2 regions of the Paenibacillus sp. 22594 genome follow, and region 2 is predicted to be linked to the other one. Evidence: predicted binding sites of a transcription regulator. Region 2 holds the regulator's gene; the other holds the start of a gene.
What was found. Region 2 encodes CtsR, which represses protease genes until heat stress. Its sites were predicted from a motif close to ATGGTCAATAAAGGTCAAACA; they were not measured.

Region 1 (6,311 bases), on a different contig from region 2:
ATGTAAAAGCTGGAGCTATTGCCAAAGCAGCCAAACGCAGCCTGGGCCAGGTCATTACAGTCACTCAGAATGATGACGGCAACAACCCAGTAATCTACATGGAAAATGCGACAATGTCCAAAGCAGTGGCAGATACAGCCGGAGGCACTTCCGTTGAACCGGGAGAAGTGAAGGTTTCAACGCAGCTTAGCGTAATGTATGAGCTGAAATAGTCCGTTATCCTTAAGAGGCGCTTCTTCTGCTGGTTACAGCAGGGAGTAGTGCCTCTTTTTTTGCGGGGAATGGTTGTGAGATCTCTCATTTTGTTTAAAGAAATGTAATAAGCAGCGCTGAAATGATCGGCGAAGCTTAAGAAATTGTAAAGGGCTTTGTAACAACCGATACTCCTGATGTCTTTATAATGGGAAGAGTGGAAACGAGGGCGGCAAGGAGGCTGCTCTCCGGTATTTTGGAATTTTCATCAAATCTATCATCGTACTAGCGGAAGGGGATAATCATATGAAGAACATCAAGAAGAAACAAGCAAAAGCATGGGGTGCAGGCATTATGGCGGCAGGGATTCTGCTAAGCGGAGGGCTTTTGCCCGCAGGGACCAGTCAGGCTGCTTCAGCTGCGGTTCAGGCAAATGCGGAACATTCGCTAGTGGTGCTGAAGGTAAACGGGAAGATCACACCTCAGACTGGTGTGGTCCATGAAGGGAAAGTGTGGGTGCCGTTGACCTTTTTACGCGATTCACTGGGTATGTCCCTGACCTATGATAAGGCAGAAAAGGCCTATACAATCGGTAAAGGAACAACAAAGGTTAATCTGTCTCTCACCGATTACGAAATTTCAGTCCGGGTGAATAATTTTTATTTAAATAATTATCAAGGTCAAAACATCAACAATCGGCTGTTTGTTCCGCTTGATCTGCTGAACGACTTTCTGGGGTATAAAGGGGATTATAATGGGGCTACAGGCCAATTGAATGTCGTCAGCAAACCGCAAAATGCGATCACCATTAAGACAGAGAGCATTGTCAAGGAACGTAAGGACGCACCGATCAAGGTGGATTATCCTCAGATTAGCGGTCTGGCGAATGCCAAGGCCCAACAAACGATCAACGACACAATTAAGCAGACACTCATCAAATTTGCAGCCGAAGCGGAGAAGGAAATTGCAAATAAATCCTCGGACGACCAGCCGTATGAGTTCGACGGGGGCTATGTAATCACTTATAACCAGGACGGCATACTCAGTCTAATCACGACCCAGTACAGCTATCTTGGCGGTGCTCACGGCATGACTTACCGTGATGCGTTCACGTTCTCTCTGAAGGACGGCAAGCGCCTCCTAATCGGGGATTTGTTGAAGGCCAACCCGAACTATAAAAAAGAGCTTAATGCCAAGTTATCCAAGCTAATCAAGGCAGAAGGCGGCTACCAGGGCGGATTCACCGGCCTGAATACAGAGAAGAACTTTTATGTGAAAGACGGGAAATTGGTAGTATTCTTCCAACTCTATGAATACACCGCTTATGCTTCAGGGTTCCCTGAGTATGAGTTCACCTTCAAGGAGCTTCTGCCGGATGGAAGCAGCCCGTTCGCCGGAATGAAATAAGTGCATTCTTTCATAAAACAGAGATTAGCCCGCTCCGCTAATGCCGTGTATGGACACCTTTCCGTTGCCTGACGCCTCCCCCGTTCATAAGCTAAAGGAGAAACCAGCTTATCAAGCGGGGAGGGAAGGAAATGAGTTATCTGTACACGGCCATTGGTGACTCCTTGACGACCGGATTCGGAGCGCTGCCGGGCAATGGCTTCGTACCCGTTTACCGCAGAATGGCAGAGGGAAGGCTCCGCGAACCAATCAGAGCGGTCAACCTTGGTATCAATGGTCTGACTACGGCTGCATTGGAGCAACGTTTAAGCAGTGACCCCATGTTCCGCCAAGCTGTCAGGGATGCAGATATCGTTACTTTGTCCATTGGAGGAAACGATCTGATCAAGGCAGCCAAAGCTGTGTCATTTCGTCCAGGCTACCTGTCTCCAGCGCTGGAACGGGCGCTTCGTGAATGCAAAAGAAACTTCAGTGAGATTATGGGTTCACTCTGGCAGTTGAAGAACGGCAGCCGCCGGCCCTATATTATCCGGATGGTAGGACTCTATAATCCTTATCCTCAGTTAACGGAGGCTACGAACTGGGTACGCCAGTTCAACGGCTATGTTGCGGGTTACAGCAGCAATGTATGCGGGTTTGCCTCCATCTATCATGAGTTCGCAGGTAATGAGCGTGGACTGCTGTCACTGGATCATGTGCATCCTAACGGCAGAGGGTACCGTGTAATCGCCGGGAAGCTAGACGCTTTGGGTTACAGCCGGTTGGGATGACAAACTGCTGCTATATATACAAAAAAGGGCTGCTCTAGACCATAATGGTCCAGGCAGCCCTTTTGCATGTGCTGTGAATTATACGCCTGCAGGCAGCGTCTTCTCAATAACCTTATCGACAATACCATATTCAGCTGCTTCAGCAGCGGTCATGAAGTAGTCGCGGTCGGTATCCTTCTCGATGCGCTCCAGCGGTTGGCCAGTGCGTTCAGATAGGATACGGTTCAGCTTGTCGCGGAGCTTAAGGATACGGCGGGCACGAATTTCGATGTCTGTAGCCTGTCCTTGAGCACCACCCAGCGGCTGGTGGATCATGATTTCACTGTTTGGCAGCGCGAAGCGCTTGCCCTTGGCACCGGCGTTCAGCAGGAACGCCCCCATGGAAGCGGCCATGCCCACACAAATGGTGGAAACATCCGGCTTAATGTATTGCATTGTATCAAATATAGCCATTCCGGCTGTGATGGAACCGCCAGGGCTGTTCACATACAGGTGAATATCCTTATCCGGATCTTCGGCAGCCAGGAAGAGCATTTGTGCGATGATGGAATTGGCTACCACGTCATTAACCTCCGTTCCGAGGAAAATGATGCGGTCCTTCAGCAGGCGGGAATAGATGTCATAAGCGCGCTCACCGCGGTTGCTCTGTTCTACTACCATAGGAATATAACTCACGTGGAAAACCTCCTTGAATTGGTTCTTCGAATGTGTTCATTTTTTACTGTTACCGTATTAACCACATGATAAACAAATTCAAACAAAAAGTCAAAGAAAGTCAAACTTAGTTAATAAAAAAAGAGCCAACAAGCGGCTCTTTGGTTAAATACTATAGGTGATGACTGCTAAATTATGTACAAAAGTGAAATTAATGGCGCGCCCGCCAAGAATCGAACTTGGATCTCAGGCTTCGGAGGCCTACGTCATATCCATTGGACCACGGGCGCAACAAAAATTATTATAATCTATTTAGGGTTCAAATGCAACGGCTTAATCACACTGCTGTAAAAATATCTTTGTCTTCTTCTAATAATCGGCCTCCAGCGTTCGGGGAAATTCATTTACAAGGCTTTTATCCGGGAGTCACAGGACTTTCAGCACTTTCCATGACGCGGCAGATGTATAAGATGAAAAGAGGTTGAGAATTATAGTCTCGGAAGACTTGCACTCCGCGTAATATTTGGGTAGAATATGGGTGGGACTTAAAAAGTTAACCCGGGACGTTTTAAGACCATGGACAAGGGAATAAGAGGAAGACGAAGTTGCAGGAGTGAAAGCATGCGTAATTTATTAGAAATCCAAAAGCAGCTTCTGCCTGATCTCATGGAAACCCTTAAGAGACGTTACACGATTCTACATCAGATCATGCTGTCCGATATTATTGGGCGCAGAACGCTTGCCGCATCGCTGGATATGACAGAGCGGGTGCTGCGCGCCGAGACGGATCTTCTGAAATCGCAAGGGCTCATTGAGATCGAGAGCGTAGGCATGCGCGTAAGCGATGCGGGGCGCAGACTGCTTGACCTGCTGGAGCCAATCGCCAAGAGCCTGTTTGGCCTGGATGATCTGGAAGAGAAAATTCGTACAACGTATGGTCTGAACAAAGTTATTGTTGTACCTGGTGATTGCGAAACGTCGCCGTTCACGAAGCGTGAGCTGGGACGCGCGGGCGCCAAGGCATTGCTTGGTGTACTGCGGTCGGATGATACCATTGCCGTTACGGGGGGTTCAACGCTTGCTGAAATGGCTGATCAGCTCACACCTCCGTTATCCCTTTCCTATAAGAACGCTTGGGTTGTCCCGGCGCGCGGGGGATTGGGTGAGAGCATGGAGATCCAGGCCAACACCATTGCTTCAAAGATGGCCAAACGGATAGGAGCGAATTACCGCCTACTGCATGTGCCTGATTTACTTAGTGAAGATGCTTACCAGTCACTGGCGCTTGATGCAAATATTGGAGAGATCGTGCAAATTATCCGCAGATCACGAATTATTGTGCATGGTATTGGGGATGCCATTGAAATGACCCGCCGCCGCAAGCTGGATGAGACTACAGTCTCGGAGATTCAGGAAGAAGGGGCGGTTGCCGAATCGTTCGGCTATTATTTCAATGAAGAAGGTCAGGTTGTTCATACCATGCTGACTATGGGGCTCCGCCTTGAGGATATTATCCGCACGGATGTGGTTGTCGGGATCGCCGGAGGCAAACGCAAGGCCAAAGCCATCCATGCGATGCTGCGGTTCGGGCAGGAGGATATACTCGTTACAGATGAGGCGGCTGCTGTCGAAATTGGCAAAGAAATTGACAATCAGATCCAGGCAGTCCTATAGCTTCCAGAATATGGAGAGCAAGCAAAGGACTTATGCATTATACTTAACATTGTTGTCTTGACGAGCCTCACGGCCTGTCTTGAATAAATAAAACGAAATCTAGGAGGAACTATTCAATGAGTGTAAAAGTTGGTATTAACGGTTTTGGACGTATTGGACGCCTTGCATTCCGCCGTATTCAAAATGTAGAAGGTATCGAAGTGGTAGCAATCAATGACTTGACTGACGCTAAGATGCTTGCTCATTTGCTTAAATATGATACAACTCAAGGTAAATTCCAAGGGGACGTTGAAGTGCATGACGGCTTCTTCAAAGTTAACGGCAAAGATGTTAAGGTTCTTGCTAACCGCAACCCTGAAGAACTTCCTTGGGGAGAGCTTGGCGTTGATATCGTTCTGGAATGCACAGGTTTCTTCACAACTAAAGAAGCTGCTGAAAAGCACCTTAAAGGTGGAGCTAAGAAAGTAGTTATCTCCGCTCCAGCTACAGGCGACATGAAAACTGTTGTTTACAACGTTAACGATGACATCCTTGACGGTTCCGAAACAGTAATCTCCGGCGCTTCTTGCACAACGAACTGCCTTGCTCCAATGGCAAAAGTCCTGAACGACAAGTTCGGAATCGTTGAAGGCCTGATGACTACTATCCACGCTTACACAGGTGACCAGAATACTCTTGATGCTCCACACGCAAAAGGCGACTTCAGACGTGCCCGCGCTGCTGCTGAGAACATCATTCCTAACACTACCGGTGCTGCAAAAGCTATCGGTCTGGTAATCCCAGCACTGAAAGGCAAACTTGACGGTGCAGCACAACGTGTGCCTGTAGCGACTGGTTCCCTGACTGAGCTGGTTACTGTTCTGGATAAGAGTGTAACTGTTGAAGAAATCAACGCAGCAATGAAAGCAGCTTCCGATCCAGAAACTTACGGCTACACTGAAGATGAAATCGTATCTTCCGACATCAAGGGTATGACTTTCGGTTCCCTGTTCGATGCTACACAGACTAAGGTCCTGACTGTTGGCGACAAACAACTGGTTAAAACTGTTGCTTGGTATGACAATGAAATGTCCTACACTGCACAACTCGTTCGTACTTTGGAGAAATTCGCTAAACTGGCTCAATAATATCGATTTCATATAAGCGTAACTATAGAGCGGAAACAGACTTTCCTTGTTTCCGCTCTTTCTAAATGGATTCGTGAACGAACCAATTTTGGGTGTGGAGGAAATGTTAATCATGAACAAAAAAAGTGTCCGTGATGTAGAAGTAAAAGGCAAACGCGTATTCGTGCGTGTGGATTTCAACGTGCCAGTGGAAGACGGTAAAATCACTGATGATACCCGTATCCGCGAAACCCTTCCAACAATTAAATACCTGATCGAGAACGGTGCAAAGGTCATTCTGGCCAGCCATATGGGCCGTCCTAAAGGTGAATTCGTCGATTCCATGCGTTTGACATCCGCTGCTGTCCGTCTGTCCGAGCTTCTCGGCAAACCGGTAGCCAAGGCTGATGAAGCGGTTGGCGAAGCAGTAAAAGCGCAAATCGCTGAACTGAACGAAGGCGACGTGCTTGTGCTTGAAAACGTACGTTTCTATAAAGGTGAAGAAAAG
Region 2 (12,289 bases):
AGTAGGACGCCGCCAAGCAGACAAGACCACTGTTGAGTTATTAACAGTGGCTTTTTTGCGTTGTGCACGGTTGTGGAAAAGCTGTGGATAATTTTCAGTAAGTCCAGAAAACTTACACACATGTGGATACAATTGCAGAGAGCATTGTATCCATAATTTCTGATGCGCAAATACATAATTATGTGGATGAGTCAAGCGAAAAGCCTAATAATCCGCGGTTTTTGTGGATAAAAAGTGGATTATGTGGACAAGTATATGGAAATAGTGGATAACTAATTTGCGGGATAATTAATCCGAAAAAATATGAATTAGTTCAATTTTTTTTCTGTGGATAACTTTTAGTGGTGTTCTTTTTCTCGAGATGATTAGCAACAGAGCCTTTTGCTTGGTATACTCTCATAGAGTGCATTACTAACAATGATGAGGTGAGCGGAAGTGGAAATCAGGCAATTGAAATCCGAGGAGTTTGAAGCAAGTCTAAGCTTGTCCGAATATGCTTTTAAATATAAGGTTACGGGTGAAGAGCGGGCTGAAGAGAAGCTGAAATTTAAGCCGGAAAGAGTATGGGGGGTCTTCGAAAATGAAGTGCTTGGAGCACAATTGACATTGCTTCCGCTTCAGGTCTACATACAAGGCAGGGCCGTTCCTATGGGCGGAATAGGCGGGGTTTCTACATGGCCGGAAAACCGCAGACAGGGGCTTGTAGCCAAGCTTTTATCCCATACGCTGCAAACAATGAATGAGGCAGGTCAGACATTGTCCTTTTTGCATCCGTTTTTGATTCCTTTTTACCGAAAGTTCGGCTGGGAGATCTATTGTGAATATAAAAAATACTCTATACCAGTGGATAAGTTTCCAAGAAAAACTGAAATTCAGGGGACTGTAAAGCGTGATTCCGCAGGTCTTGATACATTGGAGGAACTCTACAGTAGATTTGCCGCTGAATATAACGGAACTCTGCAGCGTGATGCGGACTGGTGGAAGCGGAGTGTATTGGATGAACAGATACACCACTGTGTTTTTTACTCGAAACTTCGTGAGCCAGAAGGATATGTGCTGTATAAAATAATCAATAATGAACTGATCATTGATGAATTCATTTACTTGAACGAAGTGGCGCGTCAGGGCTTGTGGACATTTCTTGCCAACCACGATTCAATGATAACTGGAGCTTCTCTCAAGCAAGTACCTTCTGATGATATTCTCCCGTATTTGCTTCCGGACCCGCGCATTCCACAGGAAAATTATCCATACTTTATGGGGCGGATTGTGAATGCACAAAGGTTTGTGGAGAACTTCACCTTCCGACCCGTTACTAGCCTTGAGAGTAAAACTCTGTATATTGAGGATGAACATGCTCCTTGGAACAATGGATTGTGGATATGGACTGTATCCGAGGATGGGGCAGCAACGTTAAGCTGCGTGGAAGGGGAAAAAGCCTCTGCTGATCTGAGTTGCACCATTGGTACGCTTACTGTTCTGCTGCTAGGGTACAAACGGCCAGTGGAACTGGCCAGATACGGGCAGTTAAAAGCATACCCAGCGGAATTGGAATGGCTGGAAAAGGTCATACCGCAGGCGAAAACGGCATTGTTTGATTTTTTCTAATCCTGTAATTTAAGACTCTTCCGTCTTCATAATGAAGCTGGGGGAGTTTTTTGCCAAATGAAAGTTCAGTGGGAATCAATATGCAAAAACCTTGCAATGGTCAGAATACAATCACCCTAAAACGTAAAAAATAAAAGCAACCACTTGGAATTCAGTGAGAATGTGTTATAATATGAAAAAAGTCAAAGAAAGTCAAAGTCAACGCAGCTCGAATTCAATTTATTGAAGGAAGTAGAGACAATGGTGGCAGGCTCTTCATTAATGGCTTTTTTAGTATATCTCCGGAATGATACTGTATTGCACTCTGAGTGCTGAGGTATGAATGTAGTTTCGATTCGGGCCTCTGCTCATGGGTTAAGTTCTATAGAGATCATTGCCGGACGGAAGCACAGTCAGTTGCACTATAAGCTTTGAACACTGGAGGATGAGTGATGCGTAATATCTCTGATATTATCGAACAATATCTGAAGAATATTTTGCATGAAAGTCCCGAAGGTACGGTGGAAATTCAGCGCAATGACCTGGCGGACCAGTTCTCATGCGTTCCGTCTCAGATCAACTATGTCATTAGTACACGCTTTACTTTGGAAAAGGGCTATGTAGTTGAGAGCAAACGTGGCGGTGGTGGTTACATCCGGATTCAGCGTTTTGAGCTGCCCCAGAATGTCGCACTATACGCACATCTCAATTCTACAATCGGAAAAGATATCGATCAAAATTGCGCCGAAGGGCTGATTTATCAGCTGGAGGAAGCCCGGTTTCTAACCAAGCGTGAAGCGTGCCTATTGCGCGCTGCTGTTTCCCGGGAATGCCTGACGGTTAATCTGCCGTACCGGGATGAGATTCGTGCCAAGCTAATGAAGGCTATGCTAATCTCTTTATTGGGCAAATAATGGTCAAATCTTAAGGAGGGACACCGCTTATGCTTTGCCAGGAATGCGGGGTCAAACCGGCGACACTCCATTTCACGAAGATTGTGAATGGAGAGAAGACGGAGTTTCATATTTGCGAAAGCTGTGCGCGGGAGAAAGGGGAGCTCATTCCTGGAACAGCGGGAGGATTCTCTATTCACAGTTTGCTGTCTGGTCTTCTGGATCTGGAAGGAGCAGGCAAGGAAAAAAACGCAGCCTCCCAGACCGCTCAGAGCCTTCAATGTGAGAATTGCGGAATGACTTACTCCCAGTTCAGCAAGCTTGGGCGTTTTGGCTGCAGCTCCTGTTATAAATATTTTGACAGTACGCTGGACCCGCTCTTCAGACGGGTTCATGGCAGCACCGCTCATGTGGGTAAGCTGCCGAAACGTGCCGGAGCAAAGATCATGTGTAAACGCCAGATTGATGAACTGAAGCAGGAACTGCAACATAGTATCGCACAGGAAGAGTTTGAAACCGCAGCTGAGCTGAGGGATCAAATCCGCCAGCTTGAAAAAGAAATGCCACAAGAGTAAAGTCTTTGATATAAAGGGGGGATACGACATGTCAAGTCTCCGGTTTACCGAACAAGCCCTTAGTGACTGGATGCGCTGCGGTGGCAGCCATTCCGAGATCGTCATCAGCAGCCGGATGCGGATCGCCCGCAACCTGGAGCATCTACCCTTCCCTTTGCTGGCTTCGGCAGAGCAGTCGGAAGAGGTGCTGGACCAGCTCGCTCCTGTTTTCCAAGGAGAAGCAGCTGCGGATTTCGGCAACTTTCAACTCTTGAAACTGGATGAGCTGGATGAGCTGGACAAAAAGGTGCTTGTGGAAAAGCATCTCATTAGCCCTAACCTCGCTAACGAGTCGCGGGGTGGCGCAGTCATCCTTAATGAGGACGAGTCGGTCAGTATTATGATCAACGAAGAAGACCATTTGCGCATTCAGTGTCTGTTCCCCGGTTTGCAGGTCAGAGAGGCTTGGGTAAGGGCGACAGCCATTGATGATATTTTTGAAGGCTCGGTCAATTACGCCTTTGATGATCGAAGAGGGTATTTGACCAGTTGTCCTACGAATGTGGGCACAGGGCTTCGCGCTTCGGTCATGGTCCACTTGCCCGCACTTGTAATGACCCACCAAATCAACCGGATTTTATCCGCTGTGAATCAAGTAGGGCTCACGGTAAGAGGGATTTATGGTGAAGGCAGCGAAGCAGTAGGAAATATCTTTCAAATCTCCAACCAGATCACGCTTGGCCAGACAGAGAGTGAAATTATCGAGAATCTCCATGGCGTAGTTACCCAGATTATTGAGCATGAACGCAACGCGCGGGAACGTCTGTTGGTAGATTCCGCTTTGCGGATTACAGACAGAATCAAACGCTCTTACGGGATTTTGTCCTACGCGGCGGTGATGGAGCTAAAGGAGTCTGCACAACGGCTCTCCGATCTAAGGCTTGGAGTTGATCTTGGTATTTTGGAAGGACCATCGATTTCAGTCCTCAACGAGCTGAATGTAAAGACACAGCCGGGTTTTCTGCAAAAAATGTTCGGCGACGAGCTTACAGCCACCGAACTCGATATGTACCGGGCGAAGCTGCTCCGGGAGACACTGGGATCACAACATTAATTATAGATACTTATTATCCGTGGAGGTGCAGGGGATATGATGTTTGGAAGATTTACGGAACGCGCACAAAAGGTGCTTGCGCTGGCGCAGGAAGAAGCCGTTCGTTTGGGACACAACAACATTGGGACAGAACATATTTTGCTCGGACTGATTCGTGAAGGAGACGGCATTGCCGCTAAGGCTTTGATCGGTTTGGGTCTGGGTCTTGAGAAAATTCAGGACGAAGTGGAAACACTGATCGGCCGGGGACAAGAACAGCCTACAAACATTGCTTATACTCCTCGTGCCAAAAAGGTTATCGAGCTGTCGATGGATGAAGCTCGTAAACTGGGCCACACTTATGTGGGAACAGAACATATCCTGCTCGGACTGATCCGCGAAGGCGAAGGCGTAGCCGCCCGTGTCCTCAATAACCTTGGAATCAGCCTTAATAAGGCTCGTCAGCAGGTTCTGCAGCTTCTGGGCAGCAGTGAAGCTACTTCGAGCCACAGCGGCGCTCCAGCCAATGTCAGCACGCCCACGTTGGATGGCCTGGCCCGCGACCTGACCGCGTATGCCAAAGATGGCAATCTGGATCCTGTCATTGGCCGCAGCAAGGAAATTGAGCGCGTTATTCAAGTGCTTAGCCGCCGCACCAAAAATAATCCGGTCCTGATCGGTGAACCTGGGGTAGGTAAAACAGCGATTGCCGAAGGATTGGCGCAAAAAATCATCAACAATGAAATTCCGGAAACTCTGCGTGACAAGCGCGTAATGACTCTGGATATGGGTTCAGTAGTTGCCGGTACGAAATACCGCGGTGAGTTCGAAGACCGCCTCAAAAAAATTATGGATGAGATTCGTCAAGCAGGTAACATTGTACTCTTTATCGATGAGCTGCATACCCTGATTGGTGCTGGTGGTGCGGAAGGTGCGATCGATGCTTCCAACATCCTGAAGCCTGCTCTAGCCCGTGGAGAACTGCAGTGCATTGGTGCCACCACACTGGACGAATACCGCAAATATATCGAGAAAGACGCAGCTCTTGAGCGCCGGTTCCAGCCTATTACAGTGGACCAGCCTTCTCCGGAAGAAGCTGTCCAAATTCTATACGGTCTTCGTGACCGCTATGAGGCCCATCACCGGGTGAAGATCACAGATGAAGCTATCGTGGAAGCTGTGAAGCTGTCAGACCGTTATATTCCAGACCGTTTCCTGCCGGATAAGGCGATTGACTTGATTGATGAAGCAGGCTCCAAGGTAAGACTCAACTCCTACACAATCCCGCCAAATCTCAAGGAACTTGAAATGCGTCTGGATGATATCCGCAAGGAGAAGGATTCTGCTGTACAGAGCCAAGAGTTCGAAAAGGCAGCTGCACTGCGTGATACCGAGCAAAAAATCCGTGAGGAATTGGATACCACCAAGAACCAGTGGAAAGAAAAACAAGGCCGGACTGATTCTCAGGTTACACCAGAGGATATTGCACAGGTGGTAGCCAGCTGGACAGGGATACCTGTCAGCAAGCTCAAGGAAGAAGAGACTGACCGTCTGCTTAACATGGAAGCTCTGCTCCATGAACGTGTCATTGGTCAGGATGAAGCCGTGAAGGCAGTCAGCCGGGCACTCCGCCGGGCGCGTGCAGGCCTCAAAGATCCAAAACGTCCAATGGGTTCGTTTATCTTCCTGGGACCAACAGGGGTTGGTAAAACCGAGCTGGCGCGTGCACTTGCTGAAGCCATGTTCGGTGACGAGAATGCGGTAATCCGTATCGATATGTCAGAGTATATGGAGAAGCATTCCACTTCCCGTTTGGTCGGAGCGCCTCCAGGGTATGTGGGCTACGAAGAAGGCGGGCAATTGACCGAGAAGGTTCGCCGCAAACCATATTCTGTTGTGCTTTTGGACGAAATCGAAAAAGCTCATCCGGAAGTATTCAACATTCTGCTGCAGGTGCTGGAAGACGGCCGTCTGACCGATTCCAAAGGCCGTGTCGTCGACTTCCGCAACACTCTGATCATTCTCACCTCCAATGTCGGAGCGCAGGCGATCAAGAAGAACTCTACACTTGGCTTCACAGCTGTACAGGATGCCGGAGCGGATTACAGCAACATGAAGGGTAAAGTCATGGAAGAGCTGAAGAAGAGCTTCCGCCCTGAGTTCCTGAACCGTATTGACGAAATCATCGTCTTCCACTCCCTGGATGAAAAACACATTGCCGAAATTGTTACGCTTATGTCCGAGGAATTGCGCAAACGGCTGCGTGAGTATGATGTGGACTTTGTGCTCACAGATGGAGCTAAAGCATTCCTGGCCAAAGAGGGATATGATCCAGCCTTCGGTGCGCGTCCGCTGCGCCGGGCGATTCAGAAGCACATCGAAGACCGTCTCTCCGAGGAACTGCTGAAGGGCAACATCCAAAAAGGGGATTCCCTTAACATTGATGAAGTTAATGGTGAACTTGTAGTAACAAAAGTGGAAATTCCGATTGCTGTTACACAGGAAAATGAGGTTGGAACAGAATAACCTTTACTTGGTTGAAACAAAGCTTCCGCTTCTCCGTATGGAGAAGTGGGGGCTTTTTTGCGTAAAGGTACCTCGATGTTTAATTAAGCAATCATTCAGGCAGGTTAATGAGGGTGGGATCCAAAAGTAGATCTTAAGTGACCTTCCGTTCAGTGTGCAGAAATGGTAAACTTTGAGTAAGAGAAAATTATCCGCAATTTTAGCAAGTTCGGACGGATAGGAGCGCACATGGCAAAACCAAAAACCAAATTTTTTTGCACCGAATGCGGCTACGAATCGCCAAAATGGTTCGGTAAATGTCCCGGCTGCCAGGCATGGAACTCCATGGTGGAAGAGACCGAAATCGTAGTCAAAACACAAGGCATGAATGCACCGATTTTTCAGAGTAAAGAAAAGGCGCAATCGATCATAAATATAGAAAGTGACAAAGAGCCGCGTATCCTGACAGGCATTGGAGAGCTTAACCGAGTGCTGGGGGGAGGGATTGTTCCCGGCTCACTGGTACTGGTAGGAGGAGATCCCGGGATTGGTAAATCGACGCTCCTGCTGCAGACCTCGCATGCGCTGACAACCCAGGGATTACGGGTGCTGTACATTTCAGGTGAAGAATCGGTCCGGCAAACAAAGCTTCGTGCGGATCGCCTTGGGGCGCTTTCGGCAGAGCTTTATGTGCTGTGTGAGACTAATATGGAGAGCATTGAAGAAGCGATTGAGCAGATTCAGCCCCAGTTCCTAGTCATTGACTCTATTCAGACTGTATTTATGCCGGAGGTAACAAGCGCACCCGGCAGTGTGACACAGGTTCGGGAATGTACGACAAGATTCATGCGGATCGCCAAAATTCGCGGAATTGCTACGGTCCTTGTAGGACATGTAACGAAAGAAGGGGCAATTGCAGGGCCACGCATGCTGGAGCATATGGTCGATTGTGTCCTCTATTTTGAAGGGGAGCGGCATCATACGTACCGTTTGCTGCGTGCGGTCAGTAACCCAATACTATTAAACTATTGAATAGACGATTCTATGATTCATAAATATACCCTTATGTGTTTGACGCATAGGGCTTTTTGTCATATAATCCAATCGTCTAACATTATTCTTATTATTCGACAATTAGACGTTATAGGTTAATGTTTTTTGATATAAATGTCGATATATATTAGACGAATGAGGAACAGTAGAAGGTAGTTAATGGTGGGGATAACCCCAACGTAGCCTTGTACATAGAAAGCGTAGAAGCGTTAGGGAAATATATCATTAAACGAATGAGGAACAGGGTGAGGGCAGTTAATGGTGGGGATAACCCCAACGTAGCCTTGTACATAGAAAGCGTAGAAGCGTTAGGGAAATATCATTAGACGAATGAGGAGCAGTGTGAGGGCAGTTAAGGGTAGGGATAACCCCAACGTAGCCTTGTACATAGAAAGCGTAGAAGCGTTAGGAAATATCATTAGACCGAATGAGGAACAGTGTGAGGGCAGCTAAGGATAAGGACAGCCCCTAATATATTCTTTGTGATAGAAAAGCGTGAAGCTGTAGAGAGACATCATAAGACGAATGAGAAGCAGTAGGAAGTCGGTTAAGGGAGAAGGATATTCCCTGACGTAATCTCTGTCATAAAAATCGTGGATAGTGGTAGAGAGACACTAATGGAGGGGTTAGAAGGAAAGAGTGAATATAAGATTAGAAGTGAGGAATAGCCAATGCATTTAGTGAAAAATGATAAACAACATAAAAAAACAAGTAGTGGTGAAGTATTAACCTTAATTGAGAATACGGAAATGATAAAGAATCAAAATATAAGATTCTCATACGAACCCTTAACAATCATTGAGTATGGAGGAACGTTAAGATACTTTATGTTCATTGTCTTAAGAAATGAAACAATTAAGACAATGAAAGTTACAGGATATAGCACCTATTTTTTTAGCACACTGCAATCCACAAAATTACAGACATTAGAGTTCCACGCCAAAATAATCGTTCGCTTTTTGAATTATTTGTTTTTTGACAATCATAACAAGTTTAAAATGAATGATATAACTGACTTGCAAATCGAACACGGAAACAAATTTATTAGAGATTATGCCCAGGGGAATATTGGGAAAAAATTCAAAACGGAAGAATCTGTACAAAAAGTTGAAAGAGTCTTAACGCGATTTTATAAATTTATCTATGACCAATTGAAAGAGAAAATGAAATATATAACATACCATAATTTTTACATAAAGACTGTCAAGAAGAAGAACGCTTATCGTAAAGATAAAAGCAAAGAAATAGTAGAATCTCTTTTCTCATATTCGTCACCTTCTTATATCCCACCTCAAAAAATTAAACATATGCCTTCCTATGTGTTTCAGACAATGCTGGAGATATGTGATATTCATTACCCTCATATAAAACTTGCACTATGTTTGCAGGCGTTTGGGGGATTAAGAGCAGGAGAAGTATGTAATGTATCCAGATTTAATACGAGTCTTCAAATGCACAGTAAAGATTTAGCTTGGTTTTCAGTGGATTTAAGGGAAAAGGTTCAAATGCGAACTGACGGAAAAGATGTTGGAGGAATTAAAAAAGCAAGAATACAACCAATACATCCTGTATTCCTTGGACTATTCGAACAATTATGGAATCAGCATATGCAACTAATAAAAGGTATAGATAACCCTTTCGGAGCAATATTTATGAATCGTGAAAATGAAGCAATGACTGTAGGCACTTATGAAGATTATTACTTCAATGAGATACGGAAGCTAACACTTGAAAAAATTAGTAAAAAAGGCGACTTTCGAAGTGTTAGTGAGGCTAATATTTTAATGTCCGGTTCCTTTAATACACATATTCTTCGTCATTTTTTTACACAGTTTCTTGCTGAACTTGAAAGTACAAAAAGCCCTATTGAAGTCGCATATTGGCGTGGGGATTCTTCTCTTGATTCAGCTATAACCTACTACTCTCAACACCCCGTTATAGACGAAAAAATTAAACATATTCAACGGTCAGTATTCAAAGAATTAAGGTTTGGAGGAGAATGAAAATGAGTGAAATGATAAGTGAGTTTTATACATCAGAGGAGGCTAGTGAGATACTGGATGTATCTGTTCCACACCTCTTGACTTGTTCAAGAACTAATAGGTTGAAATCCCAGAAAGAAGCACAAAAAGTTCTTTTCTATAAACAAGAGATAGACGACCTGAAAATATTATTGAGTGAAACATTTAGCTATAAAGAGCTTGTGAATATTATTCAGAAGGAAACCAAAAATCACTTTCTAAGTCAAACAACAGTAAAATCATATGCTTTGAATAACAACTTCAAATTTATACCTAATCCTTTAAATGGAAAAGACTTTCGATTTTATAAGAAAGATATCCATAACTTTCTTTCTCTTTTTCTTGTAAATTATAAACCTAAAAATTCCTTATATGAAGTTATATCAACATTTGTAGGAGAATACAAAAATGAATTTACTGTAATAGAATCCAGTCGTGGGTATCATAACTACCAATATATTAAGGAATACTGCCAAGCTAATGCGCTCATGCCTTTGGATTCGAGCGAACGTGTTTTGAACTACATAAGAATGGTATGTAAAGAGCAAAACATATCTTATTATTGCAATAGTCTGAAAAACGACATTTACATTGCAAAGAACGAGTTTTCTAAATTTGAGGAGTATCATAGCTTTCTACGTTCGATTAATTTGGAATCGTATTATACGAATGAAGAAATAAAGGAAATGTTCCAACTTGTGAATACAGATAGAATTGCAAAGTATGCTAATGCTTTTAAGTTTAAAAACAAGCTTTATTTTGAGAAGAGTAAAGTAGATGAGGTTAAGAGCCTGAAAGATAATACCATTGAACGGACAAAAGCAGTGGAGATATTGGGTATTGATGTAAGTAGCGTGACAGTTCATATGAGGAAATTAGGAATTGAATATGCGGAAAATCCACTTAGCACAACTATTATTATATGGAAAAATGATTTTAAAATATTAGAAGAACATATACTCCACCTTAGAGCTATTGAAAATGCTCCAACTAAGTTCGAAAAATTTAAAATTGAAACGAAGAATATTATCCCTAAAGTTGATATTCCTGTAACGCTTGAAGCTTTTGATAATTTCATTTTGGAAAGGTTTAAGAGTAATAAAACTAAGTACGTTTATACAAATCTTGTAAATGTTTATAAAACAATCATTCCAATTATGGACAAAGAAATTACAAAATATTCCGTTAATGAGGTTGAGTTACTCGTTAATACTATTTGGCAAGTTGTTGCAAAAGAGGAATTCTCCTTCTTTATCGAATATTGTCAAAAACATTATCTAATGAAATTTAAAGATTCCTTGAAATTTAAACCAAAAGAATTGAATGAGACAATGGCTTATACGCAAGAACAATGGATTCTATTTGCCATACTGCTCTTTACAGAGCCGGAAAAACTTATAGAGAAGGCAATTGAAAAAAGACTCCACGCTATGACGTGGCTATATTGCGCTTTGCATTATGTTTGTGGTTGGAGGGCTTCTGATATGTATACGATTCCTTCGCCTAGTCTGAAACTCGTCTTGGATTTAAACGAAGAAGAAGTTATTGAACATATCAAGACGGGGGCATTCACTTTCGAAATGGCACAAGAGATTGTAAATAATGTAATGTTTCAAATCAATGCCTTCCACAAAAAACCGAATAAAACCAAAAAGAAGAATATCCAACGCTTGAAGTTTGTTATAGACGATACTTATGTCTTCATTATTGGAATGTTAATTGCTTTATGTGAGGCTCACCGCCTTCAGAATAATAGGAATAACAAGAGTGAAAGTATTGTTACAGAAATTTCTTCAAAAAGGCAACATCACCTTGATTTTTTTGGACAAGCATATATTGATATATTCAATGAAGATACGTTTCAAAACAATAGTGCTGTAAAGACATTCTTTAACTTTACGCAAACCGTTAGTTCAGAGGAAAATTGGGGGCAAGCATACGACATAGCAGCCATTTTAAGAGGACACATTGTTAATAAGAAAAGCGGAATTCCAATGACGACACAAGTTTATTATCAGCACTATGGTAAAAAAAACAATGACATCAATAGAATTACAACTGCTCTAACAGAACGTGGGGGCTTTTCCTTTATGTCACACCTACTATTAAAAACTATGCAAGAAGATAATGAAGAAACGCCATATGCTTTACAAGAATGGGAAGAGCAAACCAAAGCGATTTTAGATATAGGGTCCTTAAAACCATATCAAATTGAAATGATGTCAAAGGGAATCGCAGATTACAAAGGGCGAGTTACCAAAGTATTCAGAGATTTAATGGTGAGCCATAAAGGTGAAGTGAAGGAGATTTTGAAAAAAGTATCTTTGGGTGAAACCCCTTCAAAAATGGAACATTCCCAGTGCCTATTCAAGTCTGTATATAGGAGTTCGTGTGCGTATCCTAGGCGAGAGAACTGCATAGGTTGTGAATTTGCAATGAATGAAATGTATTTTTTGATTGAATTTAATAAACGTCTCCAGAGCCTATTAAACGATATCAGAAATGCGGAATATTCTTTCGATAAAGAACGTTATACCTATAGTCTTTTCTATCACTATATGCCCATTTTACAAGAAGCAACTC

Region 1: a site for CtsR is predicted at 3,131-3,151, ahead of clpP (ATP-dependent Clp endopeptidase proteolytic subunit ClpP). Genes of this name have one in related genera too.

Annotation. Positions count from the first base shown of each region.
Region 1 is NZ_JBQENA010000007.1:389,676-395,986, reverse strand. It holds gene ACTJKB_RS22750 (SIMPL domain-containing protein) at 1-212, shown strand, start outside; gene ACTJKB_RS22745 (PdaC/SigV domain-containing protein) at 499-1,599, shown strand; gene ACTJKB_RS22740 (GDSL-type esterase/lipase family protein) at 1,731-2,369, shown strand; gene clpP (ATP-dependent Clp endopeptidase proteolytic subunit ClpP) at 2,448-3,044, opposite strand; tRNA gene ACTJKB_RS22730 (tRNA-Arg) at 3,239-3,313, opposite strand; gene ACTJKB_RS22725 (sugar-binding transcriptional regulator) at 3,645-4,697, shown strand; gene gap (type I glyceraldehyde-3-phosphate dehydrogenase) at 4,814-5,824, shown strand; gene ACTJKB_RS22715 (phosphoglycerate kinase) at 5,937-6,311, shown strand, end outside.
Region 2 is NZ_JBQENA010000016.1:59-12,347, forward strand. It holds partial or broken rRNA gene rrf (5S ribosomal RNA) at 1-18, shown strand, start outside; gene ACTJKB_RS29150 (GNAT family N-acetyltransferase) at 436-1,608, shown strand; gene ACTJKB_RS29155 (CtsR family transcriptional regulator) at 2,040-2,501, shown strand; gene ACTJKB_RS29160 (UvrB/UvrC motif-containing protein) at 2,531-3,055, shown strand; gene ACTJKB_RS29165 (protein arginine kinase) at 3,084-4,148, shown strand; gene clpC (ATP-dependent protease ATP-binding subunit ClpC) at 4,185-6,653, shown strand; partial or broken gene ACTJKB_RS29175 (AAA family ATPase) at 6,882-7,643, shown strand; gene ACTJKB_RS29180 (hypothetical protein) at 8,357-9,688, shown strand; gene ACTJKB_RS29185 (helix-turn-helix domain-containing protein) at 9,691-12,289, shown strand, end outside.